3 regions of the Anaerobacillus sp. 63XJN7_4_ISO-PGPR-S23-413 genome follow, and region 1 is predicted to be linked to each of the others. Evidence: riboswitches for the same ligand, from Rfam matches in the RefSeq annotation. Region 1 holds a riboswitch; each other region holds the start of a gene.
The links. A riboswitch is a leader RNA that binds a small molecule or an ion and turns the genes downstream of it on or off. The one in region 1 is predicted to bind lysine.
Positions count from the first base shown of each region.

Region 1 (10,229 bases):
TATTTGTTAAGCTTACCTACGCTTCTATTTGTAATAGCACTGTGAATGTGTAACGCAACAAACCCAATCTCTCCATCAGGAAGAGCCACATCAAGCTTATGATTAATTAACTGTATCACTTCTTCAGCAATTGTATACTCTTTTGGATACATTGTTTGCGTTTCGACTAGAAAAGGATTCTTTACATCCAATCCTTGACGAAGGCGTTTAATCGCAAAGGAAAGGTGATCCGTTAAGGAAACGTGGATATGCTCGTCTAACTCCGCATCCAGCTTATCTCCGATCAGCGAAATCGTATCATTCATCATGCCGATAAAAGATTCTGGTACATGTGGAACTAATAACTTATATTGTTCCTGCTCATGCTTATCTATAAGAACAAAATACTTGTCTACTTTGGATTCATCGAGTCTTTCGCCTTGTTTCTGATTGAAGCCAATCCCTTTTCCAGTTAAAACGACTTCATTATTATTCTCCGAAACGGCAATTACGACATTATTATTTAGAATTTTCTTTATTTCAAATTCACCATTCATGTTCAATTTCCCCTCATTAAACCGGTTTCATTTGTGATTATGAACGTACTAATAATAGTAAATAACAGATCGAACGTCAATGAGAAAACGTTCCATTAGGTTGCCCCTTACTCATGTAATATAGTTGATATCATAATCTATTGCTTTATTTATAACAACCCGAAGATAATTTTCTATCTTCCATTCATTTCATTTGCCGATATTTTATGTCATTATCATACAAAAGAAAATCTACTAATAAGCTACGCTTGTTTGTATAAGTGTCTCTCCTTCGCATGGAACCATCTTGTTATAAGCCTTTTTGTTATCTTAACATACTATTCATTCTTTTTTATTTTAACCTACTCACTTCATAGACTGATCTCTATAAATTTCTCTTCCTTACCCTTTATCATGAAGTTTAAGTTCCTATGTATCTCATTGATTCTTTTTCACAGAATGACATTTAACTCGAATGAGGAAATAATCTAGAATTAACAGTATAAGCAAACAAGACGTTTCACAAAAGAAAAAACCGGCTTTTAAGCCGGCACAGTTTTATATTTCTAATTCTCCCAGTCGAAGCAATTCGACAACAGCCTGAGAACGCCCCTTTACCCCCAGCTTTTGCATCGTGTTCGAAATATGGTTTCGAACTGTTTTTTCGCTAATAAACAATTCTTCTGCTATTTCTCTTGTCGTTTTGTCTTGAACAAGCAATTCGAAAACTTCTCTTTCTCTTTTGGTTAATAGTGGCTTTGGTCGGTAGTGGTTCCCTTTCAACATTCCACCCTCCTCGATAGGGCAACAAAGCAACTTCGATTGAAATTATATAGTCCATACAATATATGAATTTCTATCTTACGTGTTACATTAATTCACACATTGCATAAAAACAGTTTAGAGAATTTATTATGACAACCTTCGTTCTTCTTCATCATTTCCTGAGAAATATCGTAATAAGGTTTTATTCTTTTCTTAAGACTTGGCTCTTTTAAAGAAGCTGTAGATCTTAGAATCAATTAAGTTCTGTCATGATCAATCGCTTCGCAGAAAAAATCGAGAACCCACGTTATAAGCTAACATAGCTTAAGAATTATCTGAAACTAAAAAAGACCCCCTTGTAGGGGATCTTTTCCTAGTGATCACTTCCAAAAAAGTTTTTGAACGTTTGAAGTGACGTTGCTCTATTCATTGCAGCAATAGAAGTTGTTAGTGGAATTCCTTTCGGACAAGATTGCACACAGTTCTGTGAGTTACCACAGTTCCCAAGTCCACCCTCTCCCATTAAGCCTTCCAGACGCTCCTCTTTGTTCATCTCACCTGTTGGATGTGAGTTGAATAATCGAACCTGTGAAATAGCAGCTGGTCCAATAAACTCCGAGCGACTATTTACATTCGGACACGCTTCAAGACAAACACCACATGTCATACATTTTGATAGTTCATATGCCCACTGTCGCTTATTCTCAGGCATTCTCGGACCAGGTCCAAGATCATAGGTACCATCGATCGGAATCCATGCTTTCACTTTCTTAAGTGCATCAAACATTCTGCTTCGATCTACAGCAAGATCTCGCACAACCGGGAATGTGGTCATTGGCTCTAAGCGAATTGGTTGCTCAAGTTGATCTAGTAAAGCAGTACAAGATTGACGTGGTTTTCCATTAATGACCATCGAACAAGCTCCGCATACTTCTTCTAGACAACCCATTTCCCAAATAACAGGTGTAGTTTTCTCACCGTTTGCATTAACTGGATTACGACGAATTTCCATTAAAGCAGAAATAACGTTCATATTTTGACGATATGGAATCGTAAACGTTTCTTCATATGAATTAGATTCAGGTCCATCCTGCCTTTTTATCTTAAGTGTGACAGTTTTATTCTCACTCATCATTTATCCCCCGCTTTCTTCTTAGAATAATCGCGTTTACGAGGTGGAATTAATGATGTATCTACTTCTTCATAGTAGAATTCTGGTTTGTTGTTGACTGCATCGTATTTAGCCATTGTTGTTTTAAGAAATTCTTCATCATTACGCTCAGGGAATTCAGGCTTGTAGTGAGCACCGCGACTTTCGTTACGGTTTAAGGCCCCGATTGTAATTACCCGTGCCAACTGAAGCATGTTAGATAATTGTCGAGTAAATGAAGCCCCCTGATTACTCCACTTGGATGTATCATTAATATTGATGTTCTCGTAACGCTCCATCAACTCTTGAATTTTCTCATCTGTTTCCTTTAACTTGTCGTTGTTTCTTACAACCGTTACGTTAGCTGTCATCCATTCGCCAAGCTCTTTATGAATTTGATAAGCATTCTCTGTTCCATTCATCTTCATGATTTCGTCCTGCTTTGCCTGCTCTTCTTGTTGATGCTTTTCAAATAATGAAGAAGAGAGATCCTCAACCGTTGCTTCTAATCCATTAATATAGTCAACCGCATTTGGACCAGCAACCATGCCACCATAAATAGAAGATAATAGCGAGTTTGCTCCAAGACGATTGCCACCGTGTTGAGAATAATCACATTCACCAGCAGCAAATAGCCCAGGAATATTAGTCTGCTGGTTAAAATCAACCCATAAACCACCCATTGAATAGTGTACAGCAGGGAAAATTTTCATAGGGACTTTACGAGGATCGTCACCCATGAATTTCTCGTAAATTTCAATAATACCGCCAAGCTTAACATCAAGCTCTTTTGAATCTTTATGTGAGAGGTCAAGGTAAACCATGTTCTCTCCATTAATACCAAGCTTTTGACTAACACACACATCAAAAATTTCTCTCGTAGCAATATCACGCGGTACAAGGTTTCCATATGCTGGGTATTTTTCCTCAAGGAAATACCATGGTTTACCGTCTTTATACGTCCAAACGCGGCCACCTTCGCCACGTGCAGATTCACTCATAAGACGAAGCTTGTCATCACCAGGGATTGCTGTTGGATGAATTTGAATAAATTCCCCATTAGAATAAATAGCCCCTTGCTGATAAAGCGCACCAGCAGCAGAACCTGTATTAATAACAGAGTTTGTACTCTTACCGAAGATAATACCAGGTCCACCAGTCGCCATAATAACCGCATCTGCTTCAAAACTTCTTATTTCAGAAGTTGTTAAGTTTTCACCAACAACTCCTCGGCATACACCTTCATCATCTAAAATAGCGGAGAGAAATTCCCATCCTTCATATTTTGTAACGAGGCCTGCTACTTCATGGCGACGAACTTGCTCATCAAGCGCATATAGAAGCTGTTGCCCGGTTGTTGCACCGGCAAAAGCAGTGCGATGATGTTGTGTTCCACCAAAGCGTCTAAAATCTAGTAGACCTTCTGGTGTTCTGTTAAACATTACGCCCATACGATCCATTAAGTGAATGATACCAGGCGCTGCATCACACATTGCTTTTACTGGAGGTTGATTTGCAAGGAAATCTCCTCCATAAACTGTATCATCAAAGTGCTCCCAAGGAGAATCTCCTTCTCCTTTTGTATTAACAGCCCCGTTAATTCCCCCCTGCGCACATACAGAGTGAGAACGTTTTACCGGAACGATGGAAAGAAGATCTACTTGCATTCCAGCTTCCGCAGCTTTGATGGTAGCCATCAAACCTGCAAGGCCGCCTCCAACTATCACTAATTTACCTTTACTCATAAGAACAGTTCCCCCTTAAATGCTGGCTCTGTCTGAAAGTTATGTATCAGACGTGGTGAAGACAGTTCACTTTCTTAAACGAATGCAAATAATGCGCGCATGCCAACAACTGAAAGTGCAACGAAAATGACCATTGTTACGTATGTCATCGTACGCTGTGATTTTGGTGTTACTGTGAAGCCCCAGCTTACAAAGAAAGACCATAAGCCATTTGCGAAGTGGAAGACAGTACCAAGTACACCAACGATGTAAAAGATCATCATTCCTGGATTAGACAAGATATCAGCCATCATTTGGAAGTTTACTTCTGCTCCCATCGCAGCTTGTATTCTCGTTTGCCAGACGTGCCAAGTTACAAATATTAATACGATAACGCCAGAAATCCGCTGCAAATAAAACATCCAGTTACGTAAATAGCCATATCGACTTACGTTGTTTTTGGATTGAAATGCGATATAAACACCGTAAATCGCATGGAATAAGAGCGGTAAGAAAATGACGAAAATTTCAAGCAAATACCTGTAAGGAAGGCTCTCCATAAAATGAGCTGCGTCATTAAACGCCTCGGGCCCTCTTGTTGCAAAATAGTTAACAGTGAGATGCTGAGTAACATAAAGTCCGAGCGGAATTACTCCTAGAAGCGAATGCAATTTTCGGCTTACAAAGTCTCGACTTGCGGCCATGTTTTGTGTGTCCCCCTTTTAAGTTGTTAAGCTACCATCTGCCAGTGCATTTTTTTCTAATAAAGAAGTCTTTGCATGCACAGAAATCATCGCTTTCTGTCGATTATATTGTGACATACCCATTGTACTCCCATCATTTAGGACCGTCAAGAAAACGTGTACATTTAGATTTTTCAAAATTCCCTTGCAACACCTGCGTATATCTCAATTGAATACGCTTTCTATATATATAAATTCTATCTATGGTGCTATGGAGGATTTGTCGATAAAACGTTATAATTATTTTGTAGAAAAGCTGGGAGGAATTTATGTTTAAGAAGCGCACAAACTCGATTGATTATAGTCATGAAATAGAAACAACTGCTTTTGGATATGAATTTTATAGAGAAGTTCTTATTCCTGAACTTCTTGGTAGTGAACAGCCGGCTGTTTTATATTGGACTGGAAAAGAAATGGCTAGGCAATTCCCGCTCTCCACTCGAGAAGAGATCGAGGATTTTTTTCAGCGTGCTGGATGGGGTAAATTATCAATTGCACAAGAAAAAAAGAATGAAGTAACGTTTGATCTTCAGTCAGCTCTTATCACTGAGCGAAGAAATACTAGTCGAAATGCTTGTTATCAACTAGAAGCAGGTTTTCTTGCTGAACAATATCAAAATATGCTTCGTTGCATCGCTGAAGCCTATGAAACTGATAAAAAGAATGAAATTCAATTCACAGTAAAATGGGACCCAAAAGATCAGATTGAATAGAAAGGAGACCACATGTGGTCTCCTTTTTGATTACATTTGTTTAACAGGGGTTCTTTCATCTAGTTGAAATTTATCGTGTAGCGACTCAATAGCATAAATCATTTTATCTTCTGGAACGATCGTTGACACTTTGATTTCTGATGTACTCACCATCTTCATTTCTACCCCGTGTTCAGCAAGTACTTCAAACATTTGTGCCGCAACACCAGGGTTAGAAATCATACCTGATCCTACTATGGATACCTTAGCAAGTTCTGATTCGTGATAAATATGTTCGTAGGGAAGTTTCACTTTAATGCGACGGAGCACATCAAGAGTTAATTCAAGAGAGGCTGTTTCAATTGAGAATGAGATACTCGTTGTATTTTTCTCTCCTGTACTTTGAATGATCACATCTACATTAATACCATTTGCCGCAAGAGATGAGAACAAGGAAGGAAGTGTTGTAATCTCATTCGGCAAACCTGAAATTGTTATTTTTGTTACATTACTTTCAAAAGCCAGACCTCTAACCACCAAATTTTGTTCCATTGATACGACCTCCTCAATTAGCGTTCCAGGTTCATTCGTAAAGCTCGAGCGGACCTCAAGCAAGATGTTATAGTTTTTTGCAAACTCAACCGCTCTAGGATGTAAGACACCAGCCCCAAGGTTAGCAAGTTCAAGCATTTCATCATAAGAAATCGTAGAAAGCTTTCTTGCACCTTTCACATATCGAGGATCTGTCGTATACACGCCATCCACATCTGTATATATCTCACAACGATCCGCTTTAAGAGCTGCTGCAATCGCCACAGCTGTTGTATCGGAACCACCACGCCCTAGCGTCGCGATGTCAGACGTATCAGTTAGCCCCTGGAATCCTGCTACTATCACAATTTTCCCTTCAGCAAGGTGTTGATTCATACGTGATGCATCAATATCGAGGATTCTGGCATTGCCGTGAAGCGACTCTGTTTTAATTCCTGCTTGCCAGCCAGTTAATGAAATAGCATCGTACCCTTCTTCATTTAATGCCATCGAAAGAAGCGCTGTTGTTACTTGTTCTCCAGTCGTTAGAAGCATATCAAGCTCTCTTGCAGACGGTGTAGCTGTTATCCCTTTTGATAATCCTAAAAGCTCATCCGTTGTTTTGCCCATCGCTGAAACAACCGCAACAACCTCATCTCCATTATTTACAGCTTCCATAAGCCTTTTGGAAACATTTTTGATTTTCTCTACATCTCCAACAGACGTACCTCCGAATTTCAATACGCGTAGTCCCACTCTCTCCATCCTTTCTTTCATGCAGCTCGTTATCCCTCATAGTGCGTAATCATCGCACGTTACAAACACTCACTAACTAAGAGTCGAAATGGATATTAAAAAACTCGGCCACTCACCAGATTGAAATAGCGATAGCCTTCATTTTTTATACTTTAAACTTGTAAAGCGTTTATTAAAGTATAAAAAAACAACAATGAGAAAAACCTCACTGTTGTTTTCATAACAAATCCAAGAAAACGTCCCTTTGTGAGATAGTTCTCCATCCAATTCCCGGGTAGGTATTGGATGACAGCTCTGCACTTATTCAATACAGATCCAGCTTCAGACGGATAAGCGTCTTTCCACTTCGGCAAATCCCCCTTTCAGCTCCTATCACTGAGTCTTAACACTCTTCAGTAAGCTTACTATTGGTTTTTGCGCCTCTACCATCACTTCAACTTTCGAAGTGTGGAACTATTAAATTTCACTCATTATAACGAACTTACGTGAATGCCGCAACATGTTCTTACAAATTAATTTGATTGACTTTCAAATCGAGCGACTACTTCCTCTGCAACATTCATTGGTAGTCCTGCGTTGTGTAAGTCTTCAACGCTTGCTTCTTTCATCTTTTTGATCGATCCAAAATGATTTAGCAGCTTCTTTTTTCTCTTCTCTCCGATACCGGGAATATCATCAAGACTTGACTTAAGCATCGATTTTCCTCGAAGCTGTCGATGAAACGTAATCGCAAATCGGTGTACTTCATCTTGAATCCTTTGCAACAGGTAGAATTCCTGACTATTTCTTGGTAGATAAACAGCTTCAGGAGGATCACCAATAAGAAGATGAGACGTTTTATGTTTCTCATCTTTCGTCAGCGAGCAAACCGGTATGTCCAGACCAAGCTCATTCTCGAGCACATCCTGTGACGCCTGTATTTGAGCTATTCCGCCGTCAATAATAATTAAGTCAGGAAGCGGACCATTTTCCTTAAGCATTCTTGAATATCTTCTTCTCACAACCTCTTTCATAGAACCTACATCGTTTGGTCCTTCCACTGTTTTGATTTTGTACTTGCGATACTCATTTTTCTTTGGCTTTCCATCAAGAAAAACAACCATAGCGGATACAGGGTTCGTGCCCTGAATGTTCGAGTTATCAAAAGCTTCAATTCTGAGCGGAGCTTCTATATTAAGCTTTTCTCCCAAGTTGTCAACAGCATCAATCGTTCTTTTCTCGTCGCGTTCAATTAATGAAAATTTCTCATTAATGGCAATGGTCGCATTCTTCATTGTAAGCTCGACAAGCTCTTTTTTCTTGCCTCTTTTTGGCTGGTGAACTGGAATTTGTAGAAGTTCTTCTACCATTTGAGCATTAACCTGCTGAGGAAGCAATACTTCTTTTGGCTTAGGATGATTTTGTTGAAGATAGAACTGACCGATATAAGTTAAGAAATCTTCTTCAGCATCATTATAGAAAGGGAAAAGTGAAACATCTCTCTCAATTAACTTCCCTTGTCGTACAAAGAAAACTTGAACACACATCCATCCTTTGTCGAAACTATATCCAAAAATATCCCGATCAATACCATCGTTAGATTGGATCTTTTGCACTTCCATAACTTTATCAATATGAAACATTAAATCACGAAACTCTTTTGCTCGCTCGAAATCCATATTCTCAGATGCTGTGGTCATCTTTCTTTCTATGTCTTCTTTAACTTCCTGGTGACCTCCGTTTAGAAAACGCGTAATCCCGTCAATCATCTCTTTATTTTGCTCTTTAGAGACGTCGTTGACACATGGAGCCAAACACTGGCCTATATGATAATAAAGACAGACGCGATCAGGCATTTTACGACATTTACGTAAAGGATATAGTCGGTCCAAAAGCTTCTTTGTTGCACTAGCTGCATAAGCATTCGGATATGGACCAAAATACTTACCTTTATCTTTTTTTATTTTACGTGTCGTAATTAAGCGGGGCTGTTCTTCTGCCGTTATTTTTATATAAGGATAGCTTTTATCATCTTTAAGCATCACATTATATTTCGGATCATGTTTTTTGATTAAATTAAGTTCAAGAATAAGAGCTTCAAGATTTGTGGAGGTTACGATATACTCAAAATCACGTATTTCACTTACAAGCCGCTGCGTTTTTCCATCGTGTGATCCACTAAAATAAGATCTGACTCTATTTTTTAGCACCTTTGCCTTCCCAACATAAATAATCGTTCCCTGGCGATCTTTCATTAAATAACACCCGGGCTGGTCAGGAAGGATTGCTAGCTTATTTTTAAGATGTTGTTCCATGCTGCCTCACCTCACTACTCCTTTTCAAGGCGTATCTATGTTCCCCTCTCATTGTAACACATTACCTCAATTTTCTATCATCTTAAGAACTCATATAAAACAATGTCATGATAGACAGGATCATACAATGTGGAGGATTGGAATTCTTTGACCTTTTTGATCTGACCATCCATCGATATATTCTGTTTCTTAAATCCATCGAGAACCTGTCCTGTTAAAAATACGCGATGCTCATCATAATATTGAAGATCAGATAGAAAGGTTGAATACGTATAAATTTGTTCGTGTTCAAATGACACCTTGTTATAGGACATTACCCTAGTTTCTTCCCAAGTATACACAATGACCGGCTCGTTAATTTGCTCTACATAATCCATCAATTGATAAACAGCTGCTGGATCGTTTGCTTCTTTCATTGTTGAATAGGAAACAAGTGATTGTATGCTAATCATTACGGCTAAACCAAGCATTATTTTCGTTGAGTTATTACCCTGTCTTCCTAACCCTATCCAGACAAATCCTAACATTATTATCCCAGGTAGAGGCAGGATATGTCTTGGCTTATCAATGTTTTGTGCCAAAAGGGCCCATAGAAAATAGCTAAATGCCATAGCGACAAATGCCCATCCAAACCATGAAATTTCTCGCAATGTTCTCCCACTATTTTTCACCCCTTGGAAGATCATGAACGTAAAAAAGGTTAGATATAGTAGTAAAATCATTAGCGATTGACCGCTAAGACCTGTCCAAACTATATTATTCAATATCAGATGTGATATTCGTTCCAAAAGTGGGGCTGAGGCTGAAACCGCAGTTCCACCCCACTCTTCAAAGTGACCTTCAGAGAACCCAAAGGCTAGCTGTAAAAATGCAGCTACGCCACCTTCAGAAGCAGCAAGACCCCCTACCCAAATTAATTGAAAGATGACGGCTATACCGACCTGGGTGAGTAAAAATAAACTGTAGGATTTAATGGACTTATGCTGCTTTTTTCTCTGTATTAATAGTAGTAGAAGGCCGACACCAAAAGGTAAATAAGATAAACGAACTCCTAAAAGT
Region 1 is NZ_CM149688.1:2,958,563-2,968,791, forward strand. Features, by position in the region: gene glcT (glucose PTS transporter transcription antiterminator GlcT) at 1-536, opposite strand, end outside; gene AC0VYO_RS15660 (helix-turn-helix domain-containing protein) at 1,074-1,301, opposite strand; gene sdhB (succinate dehydrogenase iron-sulfur subunit) at 1,654-2,412, opposite strand; gene sdhA (succinate dehydrogenase flavoprotein subunit) at 2,412-4,175, opposite strand; gene AC0VYO_RS15675 (succinate dehydrogenase cytochrome b558 subunit) at 4,250-4,858, opposite strand; gene AC0VYO_RS15680 (YslB family protein) at 5,167-5,610, shown strand; gene AC0VYO_RS15685 (aspartate kinase) at 5,641-6,876, opposite strand; lysine riboswitch at 7,121-7,309, opposite strand; gene uvrC (excinuclease ABC subunit UvrC) at 7,389-9,170, opposite strand; gene AC0VYO_RS15695 (hypothetical protein) at 9,248-10,229, opposite strand, start outside.

Region 2 (10,229 bases), 370 kb from region 1:
TCTGGACATAAAATGTGCGGACCTACTGGGATAGGCGTCCTCTACGGGAAGAAAAAGCTCCTTGAAAACATGGAGCCATTTGAATTCGGTGGAGAAATGATCGATTTTGTTGGTCTGTATGATTCGACATGGAAAGAGCTCCCTTGGAAATTTGAAGGGGGCACACCAATCATTGCAGGTGCGGTTGGTCTTGGAGCTGCGATTGATTTCTTAAATGAAATTGGCATGGACAACATCCAACAGCATGAAACTCATCTTGCTAAATATGCTATGCAGCAGTTATCAACTATCGAAGGCGTATCCATTTACGGACCTGAAAAACGTGCTGGGGTTGTCACTTTTAATAGTGATGACGTTCACCCACATGATGTGGCAACCGTACTTGACACAGAAGGCATCGCTGTCCGCGCTGGACACCATTGTGCTCAGCCACTAATGAAGTGGCTAGAGGTATCGGCTACTGCGCGTGCTAGCTTCTATTTATACAATACTGAAGAAGACGTGGATACGTTTGTAGCCGGATTACGAAAAGCAAAGGAGTTTTTCGGTAATGTCTTTTAATAATCTAGACCAGTTGTATCGACAGGTCATTATGGATCATTATAAAAATCCAAGAAATAAAGGGGAGCTTGAAGAAGGCGCCCTTAAAATAAACATGAATAACCCTACATGTGGAGATACAATTCAGCTTCAGCTGAAAGTAGATGATGGGAAGATTTCGGATGCGAAGTTTATTGGAGAAGGTTGCTCTATAAGCCTGGCATCAGCGTCGATGATGACACAGTCAGTTAAAGGACTTGAAGTTGATCAGGCCTTGAAGCTATCCGGTATTTTCTCTGATATGATGCAGGGGAAAGAATATGAAGAAGAAGATTTCGATCTAGGCGACATTGAAGCACTTCAAGGCGTTTCGAAGTTTCCTGCTCGTATTAAATGTGCAACACTCTCCTGGAAGGCAATGGAGAAGGGTTTCAAGGAACAGGATGAAGCTTAACCCGCTTCCAGGTGTTGTCACCGCTTCTTTTTCATACTAGAATGATGGAAAGAGAACATCAGCCAAACACTGACATGTGTAATGTCAAGGAGGGAAATAAAATGGCTAAAAAAATGCCTGAAGTTGGCGAATACCAATATGGTTTTAGTGATAAAGACGTTTCGATCTTCCGTTCAGAGCGTGGATTAACTCCTGAAATTGTAAAAGAAATTTCTCGCATGAAGGATGAACCACAGTGGATGCTTGACTTCCGCTTGAAATCGCTTGAACATTTCTACAGCATGCCAATGCCTCAATGGGGCGGAAACCTTGCTGATCTAGATTTTGATGAAATTACGTACTACGTAAAGCCTTCCGAGAAGTCTGAAAGATCATGGGATGAAGTACCAGAAGAAATCAAAGCGACATTTGATAAATTAGGTATCCCTGAAGCTGAGCAAAAATACCTTGCGGGTGTTTCTGCACAGTACGAATCTGAAGTAGTTTACCATAACATGCAAGAAGACCTTGAGAACATGGGGATTGTGTTTAAAGATACAGATACTGCACTTAAAGAGAACGAAGATCTTTTTAAAGAGTATTTTGCGAAAACAATTCCTCCAACGGATAACAAGTTCTCAGCTCTTAACTCTGCTGTATGGTCAGGTGGTTCATTCATCTACGTTCCTAAAGGTGTGAAAGTCGATACGCCTCTACAAGCATACTTCCGAATTAACTCTGAGAACATGGGTCAGTTCGAGCGTACGCTTATCATCGCTGATGAAGGTTCTTCTGTACATTACGTTGAAGGTTGTACTGCACCGGTTTATACAACTAACTCTCTACACAGTGCTGTAGTTGAGATCATTGTTAAGAAGGATGCATACTGCCGTTATACGACGATTCAGAACTGGGCTAACAACGTGTTTAACCTTGTTACGAAGCGTGCAGTTGCGGAAGAAAATGCTACGATGGAATGGATCGATGGTAACATTGGTTCCAAACTTACAATGAAGTATCCAGCTGTTATCTTAAAGGGTGAAGGCGCTCGTGGTATGACGCTTTCCATCGCTCTTGCTGGTAAAGGACAGCACCAGGATGCTGGCGCTAAGATGATTCATTTAGCACCTAACACTTCTTCGACAATTGTTTCGAAATCTATTTCAAAACAAGGCGGTAAAGTAACATATCGTGGTATCGTTCACTTTGGCCGTAAAGCGGAAGGTGCTCGCTCAAACGTTGAGTGTGATACGCTTATCATGGATAACGAGTCTACTTCTGATACAATTCCTTACAATGAAATCCTAAACGATAACATTTCACTTGAACACGAAGCGAAAGTATCGAAGGTTTCTGAAGAGCAGCTCTTCTATCTGATGAGCCGTGGCGTATCTGAAGAAGAAGCAACTGAAATGATCGTAATGGGCTTCATCGAGCCATTTACGAAAGAACTTCCTATGGAATATGCGGTTGAAATGAACCGTCTCATTAAATTTGAGATGGAAGGTTCAATCGGTTAAGCTTCCATTTTAAACGAACCGGATCTTCCGGTTCGTTTTTTATATGTGAAAGTGTAAAGGGCTAAATCCTAATTGTTATTTCAAAATAGTATGAGGGATTTTCACTTGCTATTTTCGGGTAATGATATGAGAATAGAGAAAGAGAATCGAGATGAGAGGAAGAATTGCATGATTTACATAGGCGTAACAGGGTGGGGAGACCATGATGATCTTTACCCACCAGGTGTAAAAAGCAATGAAAAACTTTCGATATATGGTTCGCACTTTCCTACTGTTGAAGTTGATTCGTCCTTCTATGCTGTGCAACCAGAACGTAATTTTCAGAAATGGGTAGATGAGACACCAGAAGGGTTTCGGTTTGTCGTTAAGGCTTACCAGGGTATGACTGGCCATCAACGTGGGGATATTCCCTTTGAAACAAGAGATGAAATGTTTCAAGCTTTCAAGGAATCGGTTCGTCCCCTGCGAAATGCAGGAAAGCTTGCGATGGTGCTTTTTCAATTTCCTCCCTGGTTTGATGTGAATAAAGATAATGTTAACATCTTGAGGGACTGTAAACAGCGGATGGGAGATATTCCATGTGCGGTAGAATTTCGACATCAGTCCTGGTATCATGAAGCTTTTCGTGATAAGACGCTCTCATTTCTAGAGGAACAGGGTTTTATCCATACGATTTGCGATGAGCCACAAGCTGGCGAGGGATCGGTTCCTTTAGTGATGGAAACCCTAAACCAGGATCAGGTCCTTGTCAGGTTACATGGTCGAAATACAAATGGATGGACGAATCCAGGTAATCGCCATAACTGGAGGGAAGTTCGGTATTTATATGATTATAATCAAGAAGAACTCTTACAATGGAAGGAACAAATATTAGAATTAGAACGACAATGTAAAAATGTATTTATTTTATTTAATAATAATTCAGGAGGTCATGCTGCTAATAATGCTAAGGAAATGATTCAAATGCTCGATATTGAGTACACGAATTTAAATCCGAAGCAACTTGATCTCTTTGATTTATAAGGAGTATACCTATGGTGACGTGGTTCTTATTATTTATCATTGGTCTATTAGCAGGTACGATTGGAAGCCTTGTCGGTCTTGGGGGAGGCATTATTATCGTTCCTGTTCTTCTCATTATCGATCAATATACGAACTGGCTTTCTGATTTAACGCCTCAGAAAATTGTAGGTAGCTCGATCGTTGTCCTCGTCGTGATCGGTCTTTCCTCTACACTTGCTTACATGAAAAAGAAAAGCGTTGATTATAAAAGCGGAGCGCTTTTTTTTCTAGGAAGTGGACCAGGGGCTATTCTAGGGGCGTGGCTAAATAAATTTATTCAGGTTGATTATTTTTCCATTTATTTTGGGGTATTTATGGTGCTTGTTTCCATATTATTAATGGTAAGGAACCGTTTACGCCCTATGAAACTAAATGGTCAATTTGAACGAACGTATACGGATCCGAATGGGACAGAGATGAACTATAACTTTTCTGCCGTAGCAGCTGTTATTGTTTCATTTATCGTTGGGGTCATTTCAGGTCTATTCGGAATTGGTGGCGGCTCACTTATGGTTCCTGCCATGATTCTACTATTTGGTTTTCCAACATCGGTTGCTGTTGCAACCTCCATGTTTATGATTTTTCTTTCAAGTATAACGGGTACCCTGACGCATTTAGCACTTGGTAACATTCAGTGGTTTTTACTAATCGGTCTCATTCCAGGTGCATGGATTGGAGCAAAATGCGGTTCATTTATTAATCAGAAACTTTCGGACAAATCAGTGGTTGTTATTTTACGATGGATGTTAATTATTGTAGGTGTCCGATTAATCTGGCAGGGAACGATGGGATAAGAAAGGAAGAGTGTCTTGACTTCTAGAACATTACAATTTTATTATACAAACGATCTTCACAGTCATTTCGCAAATTGGTCAAAAGTCTCTTCATATTTGAAAGAGAAGAAGCGAATGCATGAGCTTCAAGGGACACCTTATCTCCTTCTTGATTTAGGAGATCACTCTGATAAGGTGCATCCAATGACAGAAGGAACTGTCGGCAAAGGTAACGTTCAGTTACTAAATGAGCTGGAATATGATTATGCCACTATCGGGAACAATGAGGGTATTACGTTTTCAAAAAAAGAACTAGAAGAGCTTTATTCAGACGCTAAGTTCGAGGTGATTGTCGCCAACCTCTATCATCAAGATGGTACAAGGCCTTCCTGGGCTGTACCTTACAAGATCCATGAGTTAAATGGCATTAAAGTAGGAATTATAGGTGTTACCATCCCTTATGAACAATTCTACTCACTACTTGGATGGCAGATTGATTCTCCATTCCATTTCTTACAGTCCCTCATTGATGAAGTACGCAGTCAATCAGATGTTGTCGTATTGATGTCACATATGGGCTTAGGTAATGATGAACAGCTAGCAAGGGAAATGAATGGGCTTGATGTTATTATTGGAGCCCATACGCATCATGTGCTGAAGCATGGCATGCTTGTAGAGGATACGCTTATTACTCAGTCTGGTAAAAACGGGAATTACGTTGGAGAAGTTTCGATTTGTTTTGATATGGAAACAAAGAAAGTGAATGAGAAGGAAGCATATGCGATAACCGTCCGGAATCGTAAAGAAGACGAGGAAGCGAAGGCCATGATTCAACAACTAAGTATTGATGCACATAAGATGCTTGAAGAGGTCGTCTGTCGTCTTGAACAGCCTCTTGAATCTGAATGGTTTCAACGCTCGGTTCTAGCTGATGAGTTAGCTGCCGCTCTTAGAGAGTGGTGTGGAGCGGATATTGGCATGATTAACGCTGGTATGTTGCTTGATGGGTTACCAGAAGGAAATGTATCAAGAGAAGACCTTCATCGCATTTGCCCTCATCCTGTTAATCCTTGCAAAGTGGTGCTAAAAGGAAGCGAGTTACGAGAAATCATTTCTTATTCTATGTCAGATGAAATAGTGAATTTAAGTTTTAAAGGTCTCGGTTTCCGAGGAGAGGTAATGGGGATCATGGCATTCGATGGGCTTGAGGTTACCTCTGTCAAAATGGACGACGGCCTCTATCATGTAACAGATGTTTTTCACAACGGAAATAAGCTTGTTTCTGATGAAGAATATGCCGTTGCCACGGCTGATATGTTCACATTTGGGAAATTCTATCCTCAAATGAAGCATGCTAAAAAGAAATACTTTTTACCTGAAATGCTTCGAGATCTCCTTGCATGGCGTTTAGAAAATAGACATTAAAACTTTCAGTGTTTGATTGTCAAACATGCTCTTTGTCTCATATAGATATAGTGATATTCATTCAGGTCAGGAGGCGGGAATGACGTGATCACTATGTCACCAATCATGATTGACGGTCATCCTTTTACAGCTGTCAGTATGCAGCTTCCGAAAACGAATTTTCTAGCGGTCATGAATGACAATGGGTATATCATGTGCGGCGCACTCGATGTAGCCTTACTTAATGAAAAGTTAAGTGACCGAAAGATTATCGCAGGAAGAGCTGTTGGTGTACGGTCTATTGAACAACTGCTTGATGCACCGCTCGAATCTGTTACGCTTGAAGCAGAAGCGCGAGGCATTACGATTGGAACTAAGGGTAGAGACGCGATGCTTAAGATGATGTGAAGAAAGCCGTAGCACTTGCTACGGCTTTCTTTTCGATTATGAAACATTTAATAGCTTGATTTTGGCTCTTTCTAGGAAATTGTCCATACTTCTCTTCTCCATGGCATATACATGAAGAAGAGAAGGGAGGGTTCATGTTGTTTCGAACTCGTAGAAAATTCTTTAGAAAGGGACCGCTTCCCTTTCGATATGTTTTTGTCATCTCCTTTATTATTTTTATCTTTACTACTGTTCAAGGATTATGGATTGTTAATAAAGGAATTGAACCAAGCTTAATCAGTATTGCTGAAACAAAAACACGTCAAGTTGCTGCGCAAGCAATAAATGATGCCATTTCAAAGAAGATCGCAGACGGTATTGACGTTGAGAATTTAATTATCGTTCATGGTAATGATTCCGAAAAAGTACCAAGTTATAGCTTTAACTCGCAAGTTTATAATCGATTGATCTCAGAGGCCACAGAACGAGTTCAAACTTACTTAGATTATGTTGAAGCTGGTGATTTAGATAAGCTGGAAACCTTTAAGAATGATATAGATATCGATTACGAAGGTACCGAAAATCAACAAGGAATCGTATACTCCATACCTTTAGGGATGGCTACAAATAATGTTCTTCTTTCAAATTTTGGGCCGAGGATTCCAGTACGGTTTGAAATGATTGGAGATGTGGTCTCTAATATTGATACAAAGGTGAAAGAAACGGGAATTAACAACACGTATCTTGAAGTGTATATCAATATTAAAGTTGAGATGAACGTAATTATTCCTTTCTCTACAAAGAATACTGAAGTTTCGAACTCTGTAAAAATTGGAGATTTATTTATTCAGGGAGACGTTCCTTATTATTATAATGGTGATAATGGAAATGGTGGAAATCCATCGATCGTTTTGCCGAAGCCAGATTAAGAAAAGGAGGCCATTAACCAGCTTCAATGTTCAATGTCGATAGCTAAAAAAATGGTTCCCTTCTAATAGAAATATCTCTGGAATAATCTACAATTGCACAAACAACGAAAGTAAGGTATACTTTAAAACTGAACTTAATATTGTTCCTTATCTTATACGATGAGGTAGAGGAGCAGATCCTCATGAGTACGTGTTGGGAGAATGACACCAATGATCAGCATCGAAAGGGAGATCTGCCGAAGCATAAATAACGGTCACATTATTTGTGTTGGGGCGACATTGAAGAAGTGTCGAACTGTCATTATGAGTCTAACTTGTAATGGAGAACTACTGATCGGGGTGGACACTTAACATTGACTCGGTGAAGCGAGCAATGATAGGACCAATCCTATCATTGCTCGCTTTTTTGCGTTCAAACACGACGAGAAGGCTGAGGGATAGGCGTCCATTCCGGTTATGATGACCAATCATTTATTAGGAGGATATTCATGGAGAATTCAGTTCTATCCATTATTCCACCACTCGTAGCTTTGCTAATGGTAGTGGTGACTAGAAAAGTGCTTCCTTCTTTAGGAGTAGGCATTATTCTTGGTGCGCTAATGATCAACAATTGGAGTGTACCAAATTCATTAGAAGAAATTTATACAATCGTAAAAGGGATCTTCATTGATTCCGAGAGCGGTGGTTTAAATACTTGGAACATGTACATTATTTTCTTCCTGCTTTTATTAGGGATGATGACGGCCTTTATTTCGATATCAGGTGGAAGTCGCGCATTTGGCGAGTGGGCCATGAAACGCGTGAAAACAAGAGTAGGCGCACAGATTGTCACAGCGGTATTTGGTATTATTATTTTTATTGATGATTACTTTAATTCGCTCGCAGTTGGGAACGTAAGTAGACCGATTACGGACAGGCACAATGTTTCAAGGGCAAAGCTTGCCTATATCATTGATTCAACTGCAGCACCAATGTGTATTATTTCACCTATTTCAAGCTGGGGCGCTTATATCATCGCGTTAATTGGTGGTGTATTAGCAACGCATAGCATTACAGGTGTTGGCGCGTTAGAAGCTTTTATAAGAATGATTCCAATGAATTTGTATGCTCTCTTTGCACTTGCGATGGTGTTCTTTGTTAGTTATTTTGACATTAATCTTAAGGCAATGAGAGTACATGAAGACCGTGCACAGAAAACAGGAGAAGTGCTTGATCCGAATCAAGGTGCCGTACCTGGTCAAACATCAGGACTACCTGAAAGTGAGAAGGGGAAAGTAGCTGATCTTGCATGGCCTATTATTATGCTAATTGCTGGTACTGTGACGTTTATGGTCATCACAGGAATTCAGGCTGTTAGCGGAACGGATACAGCCGTGACAGCTTTGTCTGTCTTTGAAAATACAGACGTTGCTGCTTCTCTCCTTTATGGTGGAATCATTGGACTTATAACTTCTCTCCTCTTCTTCTTTCCAAAACGAATGGGTGGAGCGGTTCTTGGAAAAGGAATTTGGGAAGGCATTAAATCAATGCTTCCAGCCGTATACATTCTTTTCTTTGCATGGACATTGATTGAAATTATCGGCTCACTAGGGACTGGTAAGTATCTTGCAGGACTTGTTAATGACCACATTGTGATTGGCTTCTTACCAGCTATTTTGTTCCTACTTGCAGGTGTTATGGCGTTTGCAACGGGAACTTCGTGGGGAACATTTGGCATTATGCTTCCGATCGCAGGAGAGATTGCTGCTGCTACGGATCCTACCTACATGCTTCCTGTACTTGCCGCTGTTCTTGCAGGAGCTGTATTTGGAGATCACTGCTCACCAATTTCGGATACAACAATTCTTTCTTCAACAGGCGCGGGTAGTCACCATATCGATCATGTGATGACACAGTTGCCTTATGCATTGCTCGTTGCAGGTATTTCGTTACTAGGATATCTGGTTCTTGGCTTTACTGGTAGTTCCATTCTTGGTCTTGTGGCAACAGCGATTCTATTCGGATTATTAATTTTCATGCTAAAAGGAAAATATGCCAACAGACCAGTTGAAATGGCAAATCATTAATCAAACAGGAGGATATTCCTCCTGTTTTTTTATGTATTTTCACAAAAATAGAGAGATTTATATAGAAAATTGAACGATTCATACGAAAAATGTAAAAAGATTGTTTTGACAAGGACATACGTACTAGATATACTATAAACAAAATAATCTGAATTTACTTAAAAGTCTTAACCTTTTTCTGGAAGGGGGCTTATGGTGAAAAAGGTTAACATTTGTCTAAGGGGGTAATTTATTTGGAAAATCGTGCGCAATGGGGGACAAGGGCTGGTTTTATATTAGCCGCAGTTGGTTCAGCAATAGGTCTAGGGAACATTTGGAGATTTCCGGCCGTAGCCTATGACAACGGTGGTGGAGCATTTTTTATTCCTTATTTATTTGCATTATTAACAGCCGGAATCCCAATTCTTATTCTTGAATTTACATTGGGTCATAAATTCCGTGGATCCGCACCACTTTCGTTCTTTCGAATGAATAAGAAGATGGAATGGCTTGGGTGGTGGGGCGTTATCGTTGCATTCGTCATCTCCACATACTACGCGGTAATTATTGCGTGGGCCATCTCTTATAGCTATTTTGCATTTAATCAAAGTTGGGGTTCTGATACAGAAGCATTCCTCTTCAATGATTATCTGAAATTAACGGTTGATCCTGGACAAACAGGTAGTATCGTACCAGGCGTATTTCTCCCATTAATTGCAGTATGGATCATTACACTTGGCGTACTTCTTGCAGGTGTTAAAAAGGGAATTGAGCGTGCTAATAAAATTTTCATTCCTACATTAATTGTTCTTTTCTTAATCATTGTGATTCGAGCAGTGACACTGCCTGGTGCTGCTGAAGGTCTAAATGCATTCTTTACACCGAATTTTGACAGTATTACTTCAGGAAGTGTTTGGGTTGCTGCATACGGACAAATTTTCTTCAGTTTATCCATTGCTTTTGCTATTATGATTACTTATTCTAGTTACTTACCTAAGAAATCAGATATTACGAATAACGCGTTTATTACTGGTTTTGGTAACTCGGCGTTTGAGCTTCTAGCAGGTATCGGGGTATTCTCAGCGCTTGGATTTATGGCTCAGCAGCAGGGGCTTAGCGTTGGCGAAGTAGTGAGC
Region 2 is NZ_CM149688.1:3,329,726-3,339,954, reverse strand. Features, by position in the region: gene AC0VYO_RS17495 (cysteine desulfurase) at 1-561, shown strand, start outside; gene sufU (Fe-S cluster assembly sulfur transfer protein SufU) at 551-994, shown strand; gene sufB (Fe-S cluster assembly protein SufB) at 1,096-2,493, shown strand; gene AC0VYO_RS17480 (DUF72 domain-containing protein) at 2,662-3,516, shown strand; gene AC0VYO_RS17475 (sulfite exporter TauE/SafE family protein) at 3,528-4,349, shown strand; gene AC0VYO_RS17470 (bifunctional metallophosphatase/5'-nucleotidase) at 4,365-5,753, shown strand; gene AC0VYO_RS17465 (YunC family protein) at 5,847-6,140, shown strand; gene yunB (sporulation protein YunB) at 6,278-7,048, shown strand; lysine riboswitch at 7,206-7,386, shown strand; gene AC0VYO_RS17455 (Na+/H+ antiporter NhaC family protein) at 7,537-9,114, shown strand; gene AC0VYO_RS17450 (sodium-dependent transporter) at 9,348-10,229, shown strand, end outside.
Region 2: linked by a shared signal. The riboswitch ahead of AC0VYO_RS17455 (Na+/H+ antiporter NhaC family protein) and the one ahead of AC0VYO_RS15685 (aspartate kinase) in region 1 are both predicted to bind lysine.

Region 3 (10,229 bases), 430 kb from region 1:
TCTTGACCTTGAGGAAGCAAGACAACCTTTGTTTACAACAAAGCCTGAACTAGAACGATCAGGGATGGGCTTTACAATTATGGAGAATTTTATGGATGAGGTCAAAGTGGAGTCTGCAAGTGGCCAGGGTACGACCATTCACTTAATGAAGTATCTATCAAAAAATAAAGCGCTATGTAATTAAGGGGACCTGCATATGGACGTGGAGGTTAGAAAAGGGAAGCAGTCGCAACTGAAGCCTGATGAAGTGAAGGAATTGATTAAACAAAGCCAGAATGGGGACCAGGGAGCCAGAGACCTCATTGTTCAAAAGAATATGCGTCTCGTCTGGTCCGTTGTGCAGCGATTTCTAAATAGAGGGTATGAAGCGGATGACCTGTTTCAGATCGGTTGTATTGGTTTGTTAAAATCCGTGGATAAGTTCGATCTAAGTTACGATGTGAAATTCTCCACCTATGCGGTACCAATGATTATCGGGGAAATTCAGCGCTTCATTAGAGATGATGGAACAGTGAAAGTGAGTCGATCCCTTAAAGAAACCGGCAATAAAGTTAGGAAAGCGAAGGATGAGTTATCGAAAACGCTCGGCAGAACGCCGACAATTAATGAAATTGCAGAACGAATAGAAGTCACGCCGGAAGAAGTTGTCATGGCACAAGAAGCTGTAAGGGCACCAACTTCTATTCATGAAACGGTTTATGAAAACGATGGAGATCCTATCACTTTACTCGACCAAATTGCCGATCATACAGATAGTGCTTGGTTTGATAAATTAGCCCTTAAGGAAGCATTGCAGTATCTTGATAATCGTGAGAGACTAATTGTTTATTTAAGGTATTATAAAGATCAAACTCAGTCTGAAGTGGCAGAAAGACTGGGGATTTCTCAAGTTCAAGTATCGAGACTTGAAAAGAAAATATTAAAACAAATTAAAGAACAGATGAGCAAATAGCTCATTCTGTTCTTTTTTGTTTGGAAAGGATTTTTTTACCAGAATAATAATAGAGCTATCACTAAGATTAATGAATGGATGATATAAAAAGGACCCAAACTTCTAGGGAATTAATGGTACTTAGGTTGCTAAAGAATGAGAGTCATTTGGTAGAAACATACTATAACCAATATGCCCCTTGAATAAGGAGGTGGAGGATCATGGATAGTCAGATAATATATCTTCGACTTAGGCAAAAAAAGAAAGTACCACCTAATAAGAAGTTATTGATTGGTGATATTGCTCAGCTCATAGGAGAAGATTCTTGTTGTAGTAAGGTGGAGAATATCCAGATTTACCATGTGACGAAAGAGGATAAGAACTTAGTCGTAATCGATGTTATGAAAGTCATTATGTCCATCCATAGCGAAATGGAAAACGTTGAGATTCAAGTAGTCGGTCCTACACAAACGATTGTAGAAGTTCAGTATCCAAAGAAGAAATTAGCACCCGTTTATTTTGTTCTTATCTGGTTTTTATTATTTATTGGTGCGGCCCTCGCTATTATGAATTTTCATGAAGACGTCAGTATGAGAGAGGTTCATCAGCAAATATATAAAATTGTGACTGGAATCGACAATCCAAAACCACTGCTTCTACAAGTACCATACTCATTTGGACTTGGAATTGGGATGGTCCTGTTCTTTAACCATCTTTTCAAAAAGCGGTTTAACGAAGAACCTAGCCCACTTGAAGTGGAAATGTTTAATTATCAACAGGACCTTGATCAATATGTAATCGTTCATGAGAACGAAGAAAACGGAAATTCGAAACCATGAATGCTCAATTTCTCTTAGTGATGTTAATCGGATTTGCTGAAGGGATTGCGGTTGGGGCTGGATTTGTTGCATTTCTTTCAGTTCTTGGCATTATCCCCAGGCTCACTCAATTGTCCAAAACGTTACACCTCATTCGTTTTTATGAATGGGGGATCATTGTAGGTGCTGTAGTGGCAAGTTGGTTATCGTTAAGAAATCCAACTCTTGGCCTGCCCAAATTTGTAGTGATCCCAATTGGACTCGGTGCAGGTATATTTATTGGGATGTTAGCAGCAGCATTAACAGAAGTACTTAATGTCTTGCCAATATTAACGAAACGGATTGGGTTTATAGATAAAATTTTGGTTTTACTAATGGCTATAGTACTTGGTAAAGTATTCGGATCATTGTTTCATTGGACAATTTTTGTGGATGGAGGGATCAAGTAATGAAAAAATCATTAAACGATCAGGAAAAGTATAGTCAGAACATTAAAGAGTATCAGCCAAAGCCGCCGTATTTTTTCAACTGCATAAAAGCGTTTGTTGTAGGCGGGTTTATTTGTATGTTCGGGCAAGGTGTTCAGAATTTCTATATCAATGTCTTTGATTTTTCTAAAGAAAATGCTGGAAACCCGACTGTAGCCACTCTCATATTGATCGCAGCTTTATTAACGGCTTTCGGTTGGTATGACAGGCTTGGTCAATTTGCGGGAGCAGGTTCAGCTGTACCAGTTACAGGCTTCGCTAATTCGATTACTAGTGCTGCTCTCGAGCATAAAAGCGAAGGGATTGTACTTGGTATAGCAACCAATATGTTTAAACTTGCTGGCTCAGTCATCGTGTTTGGCGTCGTTGCGGCTTACATTGTAGGGATGGTCAGAATGGTTTTTAAAGCCCTGATATAAGGAGAGAACCTGTATGAAATCAGGAAAGCAAACATGGAGTTTTTCAAATGTTTATTTACAATCAGTAGGTACAGCAACAGGCCCAAAGGAAGCAGAAGGTCCATTTGGAAATTCGTTTGATGTGACCTATGCTAACCTTCATTGTAATCAGGCAAATTGGGAGCTTGCTGAAAGAAAATTGTTAGAAGATGCAGTAATGAGTTGTTTGAAGAAAAAAGAATTAGCTCCTGATCAAGTTGATGTTTTTGTAGCGGGTGATCTATTAAATCAAATCGTAAGCGCAACTTATACAGCAAGGTCTAATCATATTCCTTTTCTAGGTGTTTTTGGAGCATGCTCGACATCCATGGAATCCCTAGCGATTGCATCTTCTCTAGTTGATGGTGGTTTTGCTGAGAGGGCTATTGCTGGAGTGAGTAGCCATAATGCAACTGCTGAAAGACAGTTCCGTTATCCAACAGAATATGGAGGTCAGAAACCTGGTACTGCGACATCAACTGTAACTGGTGCTGGAGCTGCGTTAGTTAGTCAGGAGTTATCGGACATTCAAATCTCTGCGGCAACGATTGGAAGAGTAGTTGACTGGGGAATCAAGGATCCGTTTGATATGGGGAGTGCGATGGCGCCAGCGGCAGCAGATACATTGGCCACACATTTTGAGGACCTAAATGTAAAACCTTCAGATTATGACTTAATTGTTACTGGAGATCTATCTGCAGTTGGTTCTCCGATTGTTCGTGATTTATTGCTTGAGAAAGGGTTTGACATTACTAATAATCATAATGACTGTGGGTTAATGATCTATCGACCTGATCAGAAGGAAGTATTCGCAGGTGGAAGCGGGTGTGCCTGTTCGGCGGTTGTTACGTATGGTCATCTCATTGAGCTTCTAAAACAAGGGAAGTATTCAAAAATTCTAGTTACTGCTACAGGATGCTTGCATAGCCCCGTTATGGTGCAACAGAAAGAAAGTATGCCTGCTATCGCTCATGCAGTGGTTTTTGAGCGAGTTGGAGGTGAGGAATAGTGGAATACTTCATTGCTTTTGCAGTAGGAGGAGCCATTTGTGTTGTTGGTCAGTTATTGCTCGATATTTTTAGATTAACGCCTGCTCATGTAATGTCATCTTTTGTGGTGACTGGAGCGATTCTTGACGGTTTTGGTATATACGATCGACTGATTGAATTCGCAGGAGCAGGTGCGACAGTCCCAATTACGAGCTTTGGGCATTCCTTGCTACATGGGGCGATGCAGCAAGGAGAGGAACATGGATTTATAGGCATTGCAATGGGGATATTTCAGTTAACTTCAGCTGGAATTTCATCAGCTATTGTTTTCGGATTTATCATAGCCATTATATTCAAGCCAAAGGGGTGAATGAATTGAACAAGCGGCGGGTTATTTTCGTTACTGATGGAGATCTTTACGCGCAAAAAGCAATTGAAAAAGTGGCTTCGGATATTGGCGGGAGATGCATTAGCCAATCAGCAGGAAATCCAACCCCGCTTGCTGGTTATGAAATTGTTTCCCTAATTAAAGAAGCTCCACATGATCCAATCTTTGTAATGTTTGATGACAGTGGTTTTCCGGGTGAAGGTTATGGAGAACTAGCGATGCAGGCTGTGGCTGAGGATGAAGATGTTGAACTACTTGGTGCGATTGCAGTTGCCTCGAGAACACACTTCTCTGAATGGACGAGAGTAGATGTTTCCATCGACAGGGATGGTGAATTAACGCATTTCGGTGTTGATAAGAATGGATTTGCTGATATGGAAGCTGGGAGAATAGATGGGGATACTGTATCTATTTTAGATAAACTGAATGTCCCAATTATTATAGGTGTCGGTGATATAGGTAAAATGTCTGGGCTTGATGATCCGGAGGTTGGGTCGCCTATAACATTGAAAGCCGTTCAAATTCTGCTTGAAAGGAGCGGTTTCTATGACAACAAAAATGAATAACAAACAAAAAATATTTAAAAAATTAAAAGAAAATGAAGACTTCTTGAAAAAATCAATTGGCATTGGGGAAAGTTTTGACGTAGGTGTACGTAAACTCAAGATTTTGAATAAAGAAATACAATTCTATTATTGTACTGGTTTATGTGATACATCAATCATTGTTGAAATCATGCGTGAATTGATGGAATTAGATGATCATCATCGCTTGACCGTTAAATTCGAGCAAGTTATCCATAATCATTTACCCCATCAGCAAGTAACAAAAGTAGAGACGTTCGATGAGGTCGTCGATCAAGTTCTTTCTGGACTGATCGCTGTATTTATGGAAGGCGAAGAGATTGCTTACATTATTGATGTTCGAAAGTATCCAGGTAGAACGCCTCAAGAGCCAGACACTGAGAAAGTGATCAGAGGTTCTAGAGACGGTTTCACAGAAAATATTATTGAGAATACTGCACTTACTAGAAGGCGTATTAGAGATGGTCGTTTGCGTAATGAAATATTTCAAGTCGGAGAGCGTTCCAAAACGGATGTGTGTATCACTTATATTCAGGATGTAGCTAACCCAAACTTAGTTGAAATCATTAAGAAAAAACTAAAAGAAATTAATATTGATGGTATTCCTATGGCTGATAAAACTGTTGAAGAGTTTTTAGTGCATCAGGCGGGAAATCCTTTTCCACTTGTACGATATACGGAAAGGCCAGATGTAGCCGCATCCCATTTGTTAGAAGGGCATGTCTTGATTATCGTCGATACTTCTCCGAGTGTTATTATTACGCCAACAACCTTTTTCCACCATGTTCAACATGCAGAAGAATACAGGGAAGCTCCATTACCAGGTGCATTCTTGAGATGGGTCCGCTTTGGAGGAATGCTAGCAGCGCTATTGTTACTTCCCCTGTGGTTATTGGCGGTATATGAACCTGGGTTGTTGCCTAAATCGATTGATTTTATTGGGCCAAATGATGAAACGAATGTGCCGATATTTATTCAAATCATTCTTGCAGAAATTGGGATCGAAACACTGAGAATGGCCGCCATTCATACGCCTACCCCGCTTTCTACAGCGATGGGTTTAATTGCGGCTGTATTAATTGGTCAAATTGCCATCGATGTAGGATTATTTGTTCCAGAAGTTATTCTGTATGTTTCTATTGCGGCTATAGGTTCTTACGCAACGCCAAGTTATGAGTTATCAATAGCGAACAAACTAGTTAGATTATTACTACTTTTCCTTGTCTTTTTCTTCAGAGTTCCAGGATATATAATAGGCGTGACAGCTATTATTCTCTTCCTAGTCGCCTTAAAGCCATTAAATACACCTTATTTATGGCCATTCATTCCTTTTAATGCAAAAGCGTTTATTCAAGTGCTAATTCGCGTTTCTGTTCCTTTGACAAAATTGCGTCCAAGTATTACAGAGCCCCAGAATGAAACGAAGCAGCCGGACAAACCACTTGCCGAATCTTAAAAAGTATGATAATTTATTTCTTAATTGAATAGACCTCATTGAACGTAATGGGGATAGAGGCGCAAAACGAATGAGTAAGATATCTGAGCATAGAATGGAATGCGAAGACGATATCAGAAAGGTCAATTTGCCGAAGTGAGAAAGGACCCATCCTTTTCTTGCTGGGCTGCTGCTGAATAAGTTGCAGACTGTCACTGGAGGATGAATTTCTTTCAGTGGTGAGCTAATCCAACTCGTGAGGATACGGAGAAAACAGCCTATCTATAAAGTTGGCTGTTTTTCTTATTGTGTGGAGGGAGCTCGCATTTATATAAGCGAGAGGGGAGAAATGATTGTGAATTTATACGGTACATCTGCAGTTTCAGAAGAGGGGCATTTAACAGTTGGAGGGATCGATACGGTCCAATTAGGAAAAAAATTTGGCACTGCGTTATATGTTTATGATGTGGCTATGATTCGAGACAAAGCAAGGGCGTTTCGAAGTGCCTTTGAACGTGAGAATGTAAACTATCAAGTAGCTTATGCTAGTAAGGCCTTTTCATGTATGGCAATGATCCAACTTGCAGAAGAAGAAGGATTAAGTTTGGATGTTGTATCCGGTGGAGAGCTTTATACTGCTTTGAAGGCAGGTTTCCCCGTGGAGCGTATTCATTTTCATGGAAATAACAAAAGTGAATCTGAAATTAGAATGGCGCTTGATGCAGAAATAGGTTGCTTCGTTGTTGATAATTTTTACGAATTATCTCTCCTTGAGCAAATTGCAGAAGAAAAAAATGTGAAAGCTAATGTGCTGTTGCGTATAACACCAGGTATTGAAGCACATACGCATGATTATATTTTAACAGGCCAAGAAGATTCTAAATTTGGTTTTGATTTACAGAGTGGTCAGGTAGAACGCGCGATATTGGATGTAACAAAAATGAGTGCTGTTCATCTTCTTGGACTTCATTGTCATATAGGCTCACAAATTTTTGAAACAAATGGTTTTGTAATGGCTATTGAAAAGATTTATAGCTATCTTACAACATGGTATGATGCCTATGGTTTTGAGCCTGAAGTCCTTAACCTTGGTGGAGGATTTGGAATCCGATATACGAGTGAAGATCACCCATTACCAGTAGGGAACTACATCGAAGCTATGATTGAAACAATCAGAAATCAGGTAACAGGGCAAATGAACATGCCTGAGATCTGGATTGAACCTGGTCGTTCACTAGTAGGAGAAGCTGGAATGACGTTATATACGGTTGGTTCACACAAAAATGTTCCAGAGTTGCGACATTACCTCGCTGTAGATGGAGGGATGACGGATAATTTACGCCCTGCTCTCTATCAGGCAAAATATGAAGCCACAATAGCAAATCGAATGAATGAAGCAAAAGACCACCTATACTCTGTAGCAGGAAAGTGTTGTGAATCAGGTGATATGTTAATTTGGGATTGCCAGTTACAGCGAGCGATTGCTGGTGATACGATGGCTGTTTTTTCAACGGGGGCATATGGTTATTCCATGGCAAATAACTACAATAGATTACCAAGACCAGCTGTTGTCTTTGTTGAAAATGGTGAGGCCAACCTTGTTGTTGAGAGAGAGTCATACGAGGATTTAGTTCGACATGATTTGCCATTAAAACAAGCGATTATATCAAAATAATAGTTGAAAAGCATAAATGATATGGAACAGCTTCAGTCTGTGCTATAATGAAAGAGCTTTTAAGAAAATTGTTAGTGCAGGAGGATTTATTTATGAAAAAAGGAACAATTGCATTTGAAAATGGAGAAGTTATTGAAATTGAATTTTATCCAGAAGCAGCACCTAACACTGTTGCTAACTTTGAGAAGCTTGCAAATGAAGGTTTCTACAACGGTGTGAATTTTCACCGTGTAATCCCTGGTTTTGTTGCTCAAGGTGGAGATCCTACAGGTTCTGGAATGGGTGGACCAGGATATACAATTGACTGTGAAACAGAAGGTAACCCTCATAAGCACGTAGCAGGCTCATTGTCTATGGCACATGCTGGTAAAAACACGGGCGGCAGTCAGTTTTTCCTAGTTCATGAACCTCAGCCTCATCTAGACGGCGTTCATACCGTTTTTGGTCAAGTAACAGAAGGAATGGATACGGTCCTTCGCGTTAAACAGGGTGACGTAATGAAAGAAGTAAAAGTCTGGGACGAAGAATAGATCAGACTCTTAAAAACTTAATACTTTCCTTCGGGGTCGGGTGAAAATCCCAACCGGCGGTGATGACTAGCTTATGCTAGCTAAGTCCGTGACCCGGTTGCGTAAGCAAACGGTGGATCTGGTGAGAAACCAGAACCGACAGTATAGTCTGGATGGGAGAAGGAATAAAAGTGACCAATTTCCTTTTGAATCATAGATTCAAAAGGCTTATTTGGCATATACTTTTGCCTCCCGGGACAGCTGTGTTTTGGGAGGCTTTTTTTGTTCTCCTTCTCAACCAATAATGGAGAGTGGAACAGGAGTAAATACGATGAATCATACGGATTTTATGAAAACAGCGATCGATTTAGCTAGAAGTACGATAGGTCAAACGCGTCCGAATCCCTCCGTAGGAGCTGTCATTGTTAATAGTGGGCGTATCGTAGGGATGGGAGCTCATTTAAAGGCTGGAGAAGGCCATGCCGAAATTCAAGCACTCAAGATGGCGGGCAATCGAGCAAGTGGGAGTACTGCCTATGTGACACTAGAGCCATGTAGTCATCATGGAAAGACGCCTCCTTGTGCTGATGCTTTAATTCAAGCAGGAGTCAAAGAGGTATTTATTGCAAGTCAAGATCCGAATCCCCTGGTCGCAGGAAATGGTGTGACTAAACTAAAGAAAGCAGGCATAGCTGTCCATATTGGGCTTATGGAAGAAGAAGCCTTACAGCTAAACCGGATGTTTTTCCATTACATTACACAAAAAAGACCATTTGTAACGTTGAAAGCTGCTACAACGCTTGATGGCAAAATAGCAACTCATTCAGGTGATAGTAAATGGATTACGGGGGAAGACTCGAGAAAAGATGTTCATGCCTATCGTCATCAACATGATGCCATTCTTGTAGGTATTGGAACCGTCCTCTCTGATGACCCATCACTAACGACTCGTTTCGGTGAAGGGCTATCGCCGATTAGAATCGTGTTAGATCGTCAATTGAGGATGCCTTCTGACGCTAAAGTAATAAGTGATGAGAATGCAGAAACATGGATCATTACAACAAAACGAGCTGCGCTAAAAAATAAGCGATCTTTCCCAAAACATGTCCAAATCATCGCTGTCACAGATCCACTGCTCCCAATGGATAAAGTTCTTGACCTTTTAGGGGAACGAGAAATTACATCAGTATTTGTTGAAGGTGGTTCAGAAATACACGGTAGCTTTCTTGAATCACGCTCTTTTCAACAAGTTATTACATACATTGCGCCGAAGCTAATTGGTGGGAGTCAATCTCCTACGGCTTTCGGAGGTGCAGGTTTTAAAACGATGAATGAAGCGATCGATTTACAAGTGGATAGCGTAGAACAAATTGGAAATGATATTCGAATTATTTCATCAAGGAGGCTTTCTTAATGTTTACAGGTATTGTGGAAGAAATCGGAAGAGTTGAAAGTGTTCAACAATCAGGAGAATCCATTGCAATGCAAATTGCGGCGTCGACTATTTTAAAAGACGTTCATTTAGGAGATAGCATTTCGATAAACGGCGTGTGCTTAACTGTTACGACGTATACAGACTCTTCTTTTACCGTAGATATTATGCCTGAAACATTTCGTGCAAGCAGTCTTCGTCAGCTAGGGCCAAACTCATCGGTGAATCTTGAGAGAGCTATGTCCGCAAATGGACGCTTTGGTGGTCATTTTGTTTCTGGACATGTTGATGGTGTGGGGAAAATTACTCGTGTAGAACAAATCGATAATGCTGTTTATTATGACATCTCGATTCCGCGAAACCTTTTAATTTACTTTATTGAAAAAGGCTCAGTTTCTGTTGATGGTACTAGTCTTACGGTCTTTGGAATAGGGGAGCACTCTCTTACTATATCTCTTATTCCCCATACCGTAGAGGAAACGGTGCTTGGGAGAAAAAGAGTGGGAGATACAGTGAATATAGAATGCGATATGCTTGGTAAAT
Region 3 is NZ_CM149688.1:2,527,100-2,537,328, reverse strand. Features, by position in the region: gene spoIIAB (anti-sigma F factor) at 1-184, shown strand, start outside; gene sigF (RNA polymerase sporulation sigma factor SigF) at 197-952, shown strand; gene AC0VYO_RS13435 (stage V sporulation protein AA) at 1,153-1,770, shown strand; gene AC0VYO_RS13430 (stage V sporulation protein AB) at 1,767-2,198, shown strand; gene spoVAC (stage V sporulation protein AC) at 2,198-2,656, shown strand; gene spoVAD (stage V sporulation protein AD) at 2,670-3,683, shown strand; gene spoVAE (stage V sporulation protein AE) at 3,683-4,033, shown strand; gene spoVAEA (stage V sporulation protein SpoVABEA) at 4,039-4,617, shown strand; gene AC0VYO_RS13405 (spore germination protein) at 4,598-6,091, shown strand; lysine riboswitch at 6,138-6,325, shown strand; gene lysA (diaminopimelate decarboxylase) at 6,420-7,745, shown strand; gene AC0VYO_RS13395 (peptidylprolyl isomerase) at 7,838-8,275, shown strand; FMN riboswitch at 8,298-8,443, shown strand; gene ribD (bifunctional diaminohydroxyphosphoribosylaminopyrimidine deaminase/5-amino-6-(5-phosphoribosylamino)uracil reductase RibD) at 8,586-9,668, shown strand; gene ribE (riboflavin synthase) at 9,668-10,229, shown strand, end outside.
Region 3: linked by a shared signal. The riboswitch ahead of lysA (diaminopimelate decarboxylase) and the one ahead of AC0VYO_RS15685 (aspartate kinase) in region 1 are both predicted to bind lysine.